Cupriavidus taiwanensis LMG 19424: one gene and its partner. Each later gene encodes a partner of the first gene's protein in a complex. Links are inferred from orthologs where the notes say so. Each region holds a gene or a part of one and is shown on either strand. Other genes may lie near its edges.

Region 1 (6,995 bases):
AATCCTAAAGAGACGGCAACGATACCGCTGCCATCGCGCACTGGTAGTTAGAGCGCAGGGTGGCAACGGGGTTCTTCCCGCCGCTGCAATGCTCTGTTCCAGCACCGGCTACACTCGACCGGCGGGCAGCGCACTGGCATGCTTGCGAGCCTCTCTTATCGGATCGGAGGAGTTATGTCTGCTATCGAACACTTGCTCAAGCCGCATGTGCGCGACCTGGGCGATTTCACCGTGCGCCGGCTGCTGCCGGCCGCGGCAACCCAGACCGTCGGGCCGTTTATCTTCTTCGACCATATGGGGCCGGTGCAGCTGCCGCCGGGCCAGGGCGCCGATGTGCGCCCGCATCCCCATATCGGACTGGCCACGGTCACCTATCTGTTCGAGGGCGAGATCATCCATCGCGACAGCCTGGGCAGCGACCAGGCGATCCGCCCCGGCGACGTCAACTGGATGACCGCGGGCCACGGCATCGTGCACTCGGAGCGATCGCCCGAGCACGTGCGGCCCGAGGGCGCACGCCTGCACGGCATCCAGACCTGGGTGGCGCTGCCGCAGGAGCATGAGGGCGCCGAGCCGTCGTTTTTCCACCATCCGGCCGCGACGCTGCCGCGCATCGAGCGGCCCGGCGTGCGCATGGTGGTGATTGCCGGCGATGCGTTCGGCCAGACCTCGCCGGTCCAGGTCTTCAGCCGCACGCTGTATGTGGCGATCGAGCTGGACGCGGGGGCCAGCGTGGAAATTCCCGCCGACCACGCCGAGCGCGGCATCTATCCGGTGGACGGCGCGGTCGCGCTCGACGGCGAGCCGCTGCCCGCCGAGCACATGGTGGTGCTCACGCCGGGCCAGCCGGCGACGCTGACGGCCACGGCGCCGTCGCGCGTGATGCTGCTGGGCGGCGACCCGACCGACGGGCACCGCTTCATCTACTGGAATTTCGTTGCCAGCAGCAAGGTGGCGATCGAGGCCGCGGCCCAGCGCTGGGAGGACGACCAGTTCCCGCATGTGCCCGGCGAGACCGAGCGCATTCCGCTGCCTCCGCGCAAGCCGTGACGGTGGTGCCGGGCCAGCTCAGACCGGACTGGCCCAGGTCACGCGCGTGCCCTGGCGCAGGCATTCGCGGATGGCCTCGATCTGGATGGCGATGGGCGCCGGCACCGGCACCGCGCCGTCCAGCACGCGGCGGATCCAGGCCACGGTGAGGCCGGCATCGCTGCCCGGCGGCAACTCCGGCACGTCGCCGATCGAGCCGCCGGCCTGGCCGACCAGGGTCTGCTGGTGGCCTTCATGCAGCCAGTCGATACGGCCGCTGCGCCGGGCGTCGGCGACCACCTCGCCCTCGGTGCCGCGTGCCAACAGCACGTTGGCGGGTTCGTGGGAGAAGTAATCGGTCAGCGTCTCGCGGTATTCAGGGTGCGTGTAGCTATACAGCCGCAGGCCTTCGGCGGGCGTGTGCTCGCCCACCGGCTGCAGCATCTTCGCCACGGTGTGCGAGGAATTGCGCAGCCCGATCACGGTGCGCCGCTCCAGCAGCCGCGACAGCCCGGGCGACAGCACATCCACCGGCAGCACCGCCAGCGGGCCATCGCGGTCCCCATCGCGCAGCCTTGCCGCGGCTTCGTCGGTGCTCGCGCACAGGGGCACGCCCAGGGCCTCGAACAGCGCCATGCTGGTCACGCGGCCCTCGAACACGCGCGTGCCGTGCACCACGACCGGGATCCCTTCGCGGGCCAGCAGCAGCGCCAGCAGCGGCACCAGGTTGGGCTGCTTGCGCGCGCCGTTGTAGCTGGGGATCACCACCACCTGCCGGTCCGGCGGCGCCGGCAACGGCTGGCAGTGCGCATGGGCCGCCTCCAGCATGCCGGCCAGCTCGTGCGGGGCCTCGCCCTTGATGCGATAGGCCATCAGGATGGCGCCCAGCTCCAGGTCGGACACGCGGCCCGCCAGCATGGCGTCGAACAGGGCCTGCGCGTCCTCGCGCGGCAGCGCGCGCGCGCCATTGACGCCGCGGCCGATCTCCTTGATATAGCGGGCGGCTGGAAATGGGGCGGCGGTCGTGGTCATGGCGGCGTGGGGGTAGTGTGTTCTGGGTTCATGATAGCGGAGCGCGGCGGCCTCGCCCATGGCCGCCTGGCGCTGCCACTGTGCCGCTACGCCGCTTGCTGCAGCGCCGGATTGCGCTGCTTGCGGTAGAGGAAGTCGAGCACCGCGGTGCGGCAGCGGTGGTAGGCCGGATCGTCCGCCAGCGCCACGCGATCGCGCGGGCGCGGCAGGTCCACCTTCAGGATCTCGCCGATGGTGGCCGCCGGGCCGTTGGTCATCATCACGATGCGGTCGGCCAGCAGCACGGCCTCGTCAACATCGTGCGTCACCATTACCACCGTGCTGCGCGTGGCTGCCACGATCTTGATCAGCTCGTCCTGCAGGTGCGCGCGCGTGAGCGCATCGAGCGCGCCGAAGGGCTCGTCCATCAGCAGCACCTTGGGCGCCATCGCCAGCGCGCGGGCAATGCCGACGCGCTGCTTCATGCCGCCGGAGATCTCGTGCGGATACTTGCCCTCGGCGTGGCTCAGGCCGACCAGCGCCAGCGTGTCGTGCGTGCGCGCCCTGAGCCGCGCCTTGTCCTCGCTGCCCGCGAACACCCGCTCGACGCCCAGGTAGACGTTTTCGAAGCAGGTCAGCCACGGCAGCAGCGAATGGTTCTGGAATACCACCGCGCGCTCCGGGCCGGGACCGGCGATTTCGCGCCCGGCGCAGATCAGCGCGCCCGTGGTGGGCGTGGCCAGCCCCGCCAGCAGGTTCAGCAGCGTGGACTTGCCGCAGCCGGAGTGGCCGATCAGCGTGATGAACTCGCCCTCGGCGATCTGCAGGTCGATGTCGCGCAGCGCGACGAACGGGCCCTTGCGGGTCTTGAAGGTCTGGCCGACGTTTTCAATGCTGACGAACTTGTCCATGGCGTCTCTCCCGTATGGGTCAATGGGTGCCGTAGCTGAAGCGCCGGGCCAGCGCCAGCAGCGCATGTTCCAGCAGCAGGCCGATGAGGCCGATCACGAAGATGGCGATCACGATGTGCTCGACCTTCAGGTTGTTCCACTCGTCCCACAGCCAGAAGCCGATGCCGGTGCCTCCGGTGAGCATCTCGGCCGCGACGATCACCAGCCAGGCCGTGCCGATCGACAGCCGCACGCCGGTCAGCATGTACGGCAGCACCGCGGGAAACAGCACGCGCGTGAACACCTTCCATTCCGACAGGTCGAGCACGCGCGCCACGTTCAGGTAGTCCTGCGGCACGCGCGTGACGCCCACCGCGGTGTTGATCACCATCGGCCAGATCGAGCAGATAAAGATCGCCCAGATCGCCGCCGGATTGGCCGCCTTGAACAGCAGCAGCCCGATCGGCAGCCATGCCAGCGGCGAGACCGGCCGCAGCAGGCTGATCACCGGTGCGGTCATGGCGTTCAGGAAGGCGAAGCGCCCGATCACGAAACCGGCCGGGATGCCGACCAGCGCCGCCAGGCCGAAGCCCGCCGCCACGCGCGCCAGCGAAGCCAGCACGTTCCAGCCGATGCCCTGGTCATTGGGCCCGTTGCGGTAGAACGGGTCGGCAAACAGCGGCACCGCGGCGTTCCAGGTCGCGCCCGGTGTGGGAATGGCCGGGATCAGGCTGGCGATGCCGTGCCAGGCCAGTACGAACAGGGCGAAGCCCAGCAGCGGCGGCACCGCCTTGAGCACCAGCGCGGCAGCGGCCTCGCGGCGTGCCGCGCGCAGCGCCTGCGCGGAGATTTCCTGTTCGCGCCGGCGTGTGCGTTCCTTGGTGTCGGGGTCGGCTGCGGCATCGGGCGTGGTGGAGGCAATGGCATTCATGTCGGGCTCCTTTGGTCAGGGGCACTGCGGATCAGGCGGAAGGCGTGCCGGCGGCCTTGATCTTGAAACCGTCGGCATAGGCTTTCGGGTCCTTGCCGTCCCAGACCACGCCGTCGATCAGCTTCGAGCTGCGCATGTCGCTCTTGGGCAGCGGCACCTGCGCGGCGGTGGCGGCCTGCTTGTAGATGTCGATGCGGTTGACCTGCCTGGCCACGGCGAGGTAATCCGGGTGGGCCTTGAGCAGGCCCCAGCGCTTGTGCTGCGTCAGGAACCACATGCCGTCGGACAGGAACGGGAAGTTCGCGTTGCCGTCCTGGTAGAACTTCATCGCGTCGGGGTCGTCCCAGGTCTTGCCCAGCCCGTTGGTGTAGCGGCCCAGCATGCGGTCGAGGATGATGTCCATGTCGGTGTTGACGTAGGACTTCGCGGCGATGGTTTCGGCGGTCTTGCGGCGGTTTGACGCCGAGGCATCGATGAACTTCGATGCCTCCAGCACCGCCGCCACCATCGCGCGCGCGGTGTTCGGATACTTCTGCACGAACTCCGCGGTGGTGCCCAAGGTCTTTTCCGGATGGTTCTTCCAGATCGCCTGCGTGGTCTCGGCGGTGAAGCCGATCTTGTCGGCGATCGCGCGCGCCCCCCACGGCTCGCCCACGCAGAAGCCGTCCATATTGCCCACGCGCATGTTGGCCACCATCTGCGGCGGCGGCACCGTGATGGCCTTGGCGTCCTGCATCGGGTTGATGCCGTTGGCCGCCAGCCAGTAGTACAGCCACATCGCGTGCGTGCCGGTCGGGAAGGTCTGGGCGAAGGTGTAGTCACGCTTTTCCTTTGCCATCAGCGCTTTCAGGCTGGCGCCGTCGCGCACGCCTTTCTCGGCCAGCTTGGACGACAGCGTGATGGCCTGGCCGTTGTGGTTCAGGCTCATCAGCACGGCCATGTCCTTTTTCGGCCCGCCGATCCCGAGCTGCACGCCATAGACCAGGCCGTAGAGCACGTGGGCGGCGTCCAGCTCGCCATTGACCAGCTTGTCGCGCACGCCCGCCCATGAGGCTTCCTTGGTCGGCGTGATCTTGATGCCGTATTTCTTGTCGAGCCCGAGCGTGGCCGCCATGACCACCGAGGCGCAGTCCGTCAGCGGAATAAAGCCGATGCGCACCTCGGTCTTCTCCGGCGCGTCGGAGCCGGCCGCCCAGGCGCCGGCGCGCACCAGCGGATCGACCAGCGTCATCACGCTGGCACTGGCGATGGTGGCCAGCGCACGGCGCCGGCCGCTGCTGGCCGGTACCGCGTCGGCGGAGGCAGCGGCGTCGGAGTTCTGGACGGCTGCGTGCAGCGGCCTGGCATGGCTGAGGCGAGTGGGCATTGCTTGGCTCCAAGAAAAAAAGCGTCCCCTCGCGCAGCCGGCTTCGCCAGAAGACCGGTGCGCTGCGGGGACGCCGTTGTCCGTGGCGTGACGCGGCCCGCGTTGGCCGTGTCCGCCTGAGTTGTCGATCGGCCGCCGTTGGCCGATACCAGCATGACGCAAGCCGTGTGCCAGCATCGTGCGGTGCAGCATTTCGGGGAACGTTGTCCCGGAACGGGGCGAAACGGACGAGAACGGTGCGTACGTGACGCGCTCCGGACCCAGCCGCCGCACTCCCGCGAAGAGGGATCGGCCAGGCGGGAAGGGAGGGTGCGCCACGAGCGTGCGGCGCACCAGCCGCGTGCGGCGCTGCACCGCGGCGGCGATGGCAGGGCGCTCAGCCCATGACGTCGATCACGCGCTGCGCGGCATCCACCAGCTTCAGCCCGCGTTCCATCGCCATGCTGCGCAGGCGCTTGTAGGCCTCTTCCTCGCTGAGCCCGCGCGCCTGCATCAGCAGGCCCTTGGCGCGCTCCACCACCTTGCGCTCGGCCAGCTTCAGCCGCGTGGCGTCGAGTTCGGCGCGCAACTGCTGGTCCAGTTCGAAGCGTGCATAGGCGACGTCGAGCACGGTCTTGACGCGTTCGGCGCGCAAGCCGTCGACGATATAGGCGGTAATGCCCGCGCTGAGCGCGGCCTTGATGCGCTGGCTGTCGTCATTGTCGGTAAACAGCACGATGGGGCGCGGCGCGTGCTGGGTCGAGACGCACACGTGCTCGATGGTGTCGCGCGCGGCCGACTCGGACGCGATGATCAGCATGTCCGGCTGGCTGGCGGTGATCACATCGGGAAGCCGCAGGTCGGCGTCGACGACCTGGATCTCGGTGAAGCCCGCGTTCACCAGCCCGCTGCGGATGGTCTCGACGTTGAGCGGATCGGCGTCGAGCGGATCACGCACGAGCAGGATACGCAGCACCCGGCCGGTGGCGGGGGTGGCCGGGTTCGCTGGCGCGGGCGTGGGGGGCGGATGGCGTCTTGTCATGGCTGGCTCTGTTGCAGTGCGCCATGCAAGATTCGCGCCGGGCGGGGGCACGGATGGCGCGCCAATCCGGTGCGGCGGCGCTGCGAGCGTGCCTGGATTCATTGTATGCGGCCGTACGCAGGGCACAGCGCGCGGTGTATCCTGTTGCCCTGCTGCGCCCGGCACCGGGCCCCGCCGCAGCACTGATCAGAACTATCTGGAGAGATGCATGACCGAATTCGTGTTCGCCCCGCCCGCGCCCGTTGGCGTGCCCGTGCGCGGCAGCGATGCCAGCTTTCCGGTCCGGCGCGTGTACTGCGTCGGCCGCAACTATGCCGCCCATGCCCGGGAAATGGGTTCGGACCCTGACCGCGAGCCGCCGTTCTTCTTCTGCAAGCCGTCCGACGCGGTCAGCTATGTCGCCGACGGCACCGAGGGCAGCTTCCCTTATCCGCCGGGCACCAGCAACTGCCACTATGAAGTCGAGCTGGTGGTGGCGATCGGCAAGGGCGGCCGCGACATCCCGGTCGAGCAGGCCGCCGGCCATGTGTTCGGCTATGCCGTGGGCCTGGACATGACGCGCCGTGACCTGCAGAACGAATCGAAGAAAACCGGCCGCCCTTGGGAGACCGGCAAGGCCTTCGACCACTCCGCCCCGATCGGGCCGATCGTGCCGGTCGCGGCCATCGGCCATCCGCAAAAGGGCGAGGTCACGCTGTCGGTCAACGGCGTGGAAAAGCAGCGCGGCGACTTGTCGGACCTGATCTG
Region 2 (2,896 bases), 2.6 Mb from region 1 along the record:
GCAGCAGCGACTTGCCGCCGCTGGTCAGCTTCTCGACCGCGCCGCCGTCGATCACGACGCGGCCGCGCAGCTGCAGGTGGTCGGCCATCCACTGCTTGCGCGCGGTCAGCCGGCCGGTCGGCGCCAGCAGCTGGGTGCCGATCGCCTCGCCGGCGGCCAGGCGCTCCAGCACGTTGGCCTCGCGGCCCGAGGCGATGGTGGTATGCGCGCCGGACTTGGCCGCGCGCTTGGCCGCCAGGATCTTGGTCAGCATGCCGCCGCGGCCGATCGACGTGCCGGCGCCGCCGGCCATGGCTTCCAGCTCGGGCGTGCCGGCCAGGGCCTCGTCGACGAACTGCGCGGCCGGGTCCTTGCGCGGATCGGCGGTGTACAGGCCGCGCTGGTCGGTCAGGATCACCAGCGCGTCGCCTTCGATCAGGTTGGTGACCAGCGCGCCCAGCGTGTCGTTGTCGCCGAACTTGATTTCGTCGGTGACCACGGTGTCGTTCTCGTTGATGATCGGCACCACGCCCAGCGACAGCAGCGTCAGCAGTGTGGAGCGGGCGTTCAGGTAGCGCTCGCGGTCGGCCAGGTCGGCGTGGGTCAGCAGCACCTGCGCGGTGCGGATGCCGTAGCGGGTGAACTGGCTTTCATAGACCTGCGCCAGCCCCATCTGGCCCACCGCCGCGGCGGCCTGCAGCTCATGGATTTCCTTCGGGCGGCGCGCCCAGCCAAGCCGCTGCATGCCTTCGGCAATGGCGCCGGAACTGACCAGCACCACTTCCTTGCCGGCCACGCGCAGTCTTGCGATCTGGGCGGCCCAGCGGGCGATGGCGTCGTGGTCCAGCCCCTTGCCGTCGTTGGTGACCAGGCTGGAGCCCACTTTGACGACGATGCGCTTTGCCTGCGCGATGACCGATTGCATGGTGGAAATCCTGTCTCCGGAGATCGTTAGGAACCGCTGATTCTTGTTTATGCCTCGCGCTGGTCCTGGTCGACGTTATGCAGGCGGTCGTCCAGGCGGATGTCCGGCTCTGCCAGCGCCGCGGCCTCTTCGGCCTTGATCGCCTGCAGGTGGTCCTTGATCGCGTAGATCAGCTCGCGGCAGCCTTCGCCGGTCAGCGCGGAGATCTGGAACACCGGGCCCTTCCACTTGTAGCGCTTGAGGAAGTCCTTCACCTTCGCCGCGCGCTCGTCCTCGGGCACCATGTCTAGCTTGTTCAGCACCAGCCAGCGCGGCTTTTCATACAGGGTCTCGTCGTATTTCTTCAGCTCGTTGACGATGGCCCTGGCCTCGGCGACCGGATCGACCGCCTCGTCGAACGGCGCCAGGTCGACGATATGCAGCAGCAGCCCGGTGCGCTGCAGGTGGCGCAGGAACTGGTGGCCCAGGCCCGCGCCTTCGGCCGCGCCCTCGATCAGGCCGGGGATGTCGGCGACCACGAACGATTGCTCATGGTCGACGCGCACCACGCCCAGGTTCGGGTGCAGCGTGGTGAACGGATAGTCCGCCACCTTCGGGCGCGCGTTGGAGATATGCGAGATAAAGGTCGACTTGCCGGCGTTGGGCATGCCCAGCAGGCCGACATCGGCCAGCACCTTCAGCTCCAGCTTGAGCATGCGGCGCTCGCCCGGCTTGCCATCGACCTGCTGGCGCGGCGCGCGGTTGGTGCTGGACTTGAAATGCAGGTTGCCCCAGCCGCCCATGCCGCCTTCGGCCAGGCACACGCGCTGGCCGTGCTCGGTCAGGTCGGCGATGACTTCGCCGGTGTCCATGTCGGTGATCAGCGTGCCCACCGGCATGCGCAGGGTGATGTCTTCACCGGCGGCGCCATAGCAGTCGGAGCCGCGGCCGTTCTCGCCGTTCCTGGCCACATGCTTCTTGGCGTAGCGGAAGTCGATCAGCGTATTGATATTGCGGTCCGCCACGGCGAACACGCTGCCGCCCCGGCCGCCGTCGCCACCATCCGGGCCGCCGAAGGGCACAAACTTTTCGCGCCGGAACGAGGCGCTGCCATTGCCGCCGTTGCCGGCGATGGCTTCAATTCGGGCTTCGTCGATGAACTTCATGATGGGTTTTCCGTGGTGGATCGGCAGATCGGGCGCTGGCGTAGTTTACTTCGCCAGAAAAGAAAAGGCCCCGCAAGCGTTGCGGGGCCTTTCGTCCTGCAAAGGCTGTTATCAGGCCGCCGGAACGACGCTGACTTGCTGCTTCTTGGCAGGGCCCTTGACGGCGAACTGCACGTGGCCGTCGATGAGGGCGAACAGCGTGTGGTCCTTGCCCACGCCGACGTTGTCGCCGGCATGCACGCGGGTACCGCGCTGGCGGACGATGATGCCGCCGGCGTTGATGGCCTGGCCACCAAACACCTTCACGCCCAGACGCTTCGATTCGGAATCACGGCCGTTCCGCGTGGAACCGCCGCCTTTTTTCTGTGCCATGTCTTACTCCTGTCGCTTTACCGGATTACGCTCGATCGATCAGGCAACGATCGCTTCGATGCGCAGTTCGGTGTAATTCTGACGATGGCCCTGACGCTTCTGGTAGTGCTTGCGACGGCGCATCTTGAAGATCTTCACCTTGTCGTGACGACCCTGGGAGATAACGGTAGCCTTGACGGAAGCCCCGCTCACCAGCGGCGTACCAAACTTGATTTGGTCGCCGGCGCCCACTGCGAGCACCTGGTCGAGCGTGATTTCTGCGCCAATGTCTGCCGGTATCTGTTCTACTTTCAGTTTTTCGCCAGCAGCAACCTTGTATTGCTTGCCGCCGGTTTTTACGACCGCGTACATTGTCGAACCTCTCGGATGTGAATAAAACGCCGAAACCGCGCAATGCGGCCCGGTTATCTCCCGCCGGCAAAGACCCGCAAGGCGAGCGACTACCGGAGGAAACCGGGAATTGTAAACGAGATCG

What was found. The genes of interacting proteins can lie anywhere in the genome.
Region 2: the proteins of ybiB (region 1) and obgE are in contact, whole or in part, in a crystal structure (PDB 8BFT), measured with the Escherichia coli proteins. The link is inferred for Cupriavidus taiwanensis LMG 19424 from one-to-one orthologs.

Annotation. Positions count from the first base shown.
Region 1 is NC_010528.1:299,332-306,326, forward strand. What follows is about bases 66-3,045. They hold ybiB (DNA-binding protein YbiB), read right to left. Parts: upstream 2,062-3,045; coding sequence 1,069-2,061; downstream 66-1,068. Other genes in these bases: RALTA_RS01460 (pirin family protein), read left to right, coding at 175-1,050; RALTA_RS01470 (ABC transporter ATP-binding protein), read right to left, coding at 2,148-2,951; ntrB (nitrate ABC transporter permease), read right to left, coding at 2,971-3,045. Also shown: more of ntrB, read right to left, coding at 3,046-3,861; RALTA_RS01480 (CmpA/NrtA family ABC transporter substrate-binding protein), read right to left, coding at 3,893-5,227; RALTA_RS01485 (ANTAR domain-containing response regulator), read right to left, coding at 5,604-6,248; RALTA_RS01490 (fumarylacetoacetate hydrolase family protein), read left to right, coding at 6,457-6,995.
Region 2 is NC_010528.1:2,860,023-2,862,918, forward strand. It holds obgE (GTPase ObgE), read right to left. Parts: upstream 2,050-2,896; coding sequence 952-2,049; downstream 1-951. Other genes in the region: proB (glutamate 5-kinase), read right to left, coding at 1-904; rpmA (50S ribosomal protein L27), read right to left, coding at 2,161-2,421; rplU (50S ribosomal protein L21), read right to left, coding at 2,461-2,772. UniProt on the Escherichia coli protein: An essential GTPase which binds GTP, GDP and possibly (p)ppGpp with moderate affinity, with high nucleotide exchange rates and a fairly low GTP hydrolysis rate.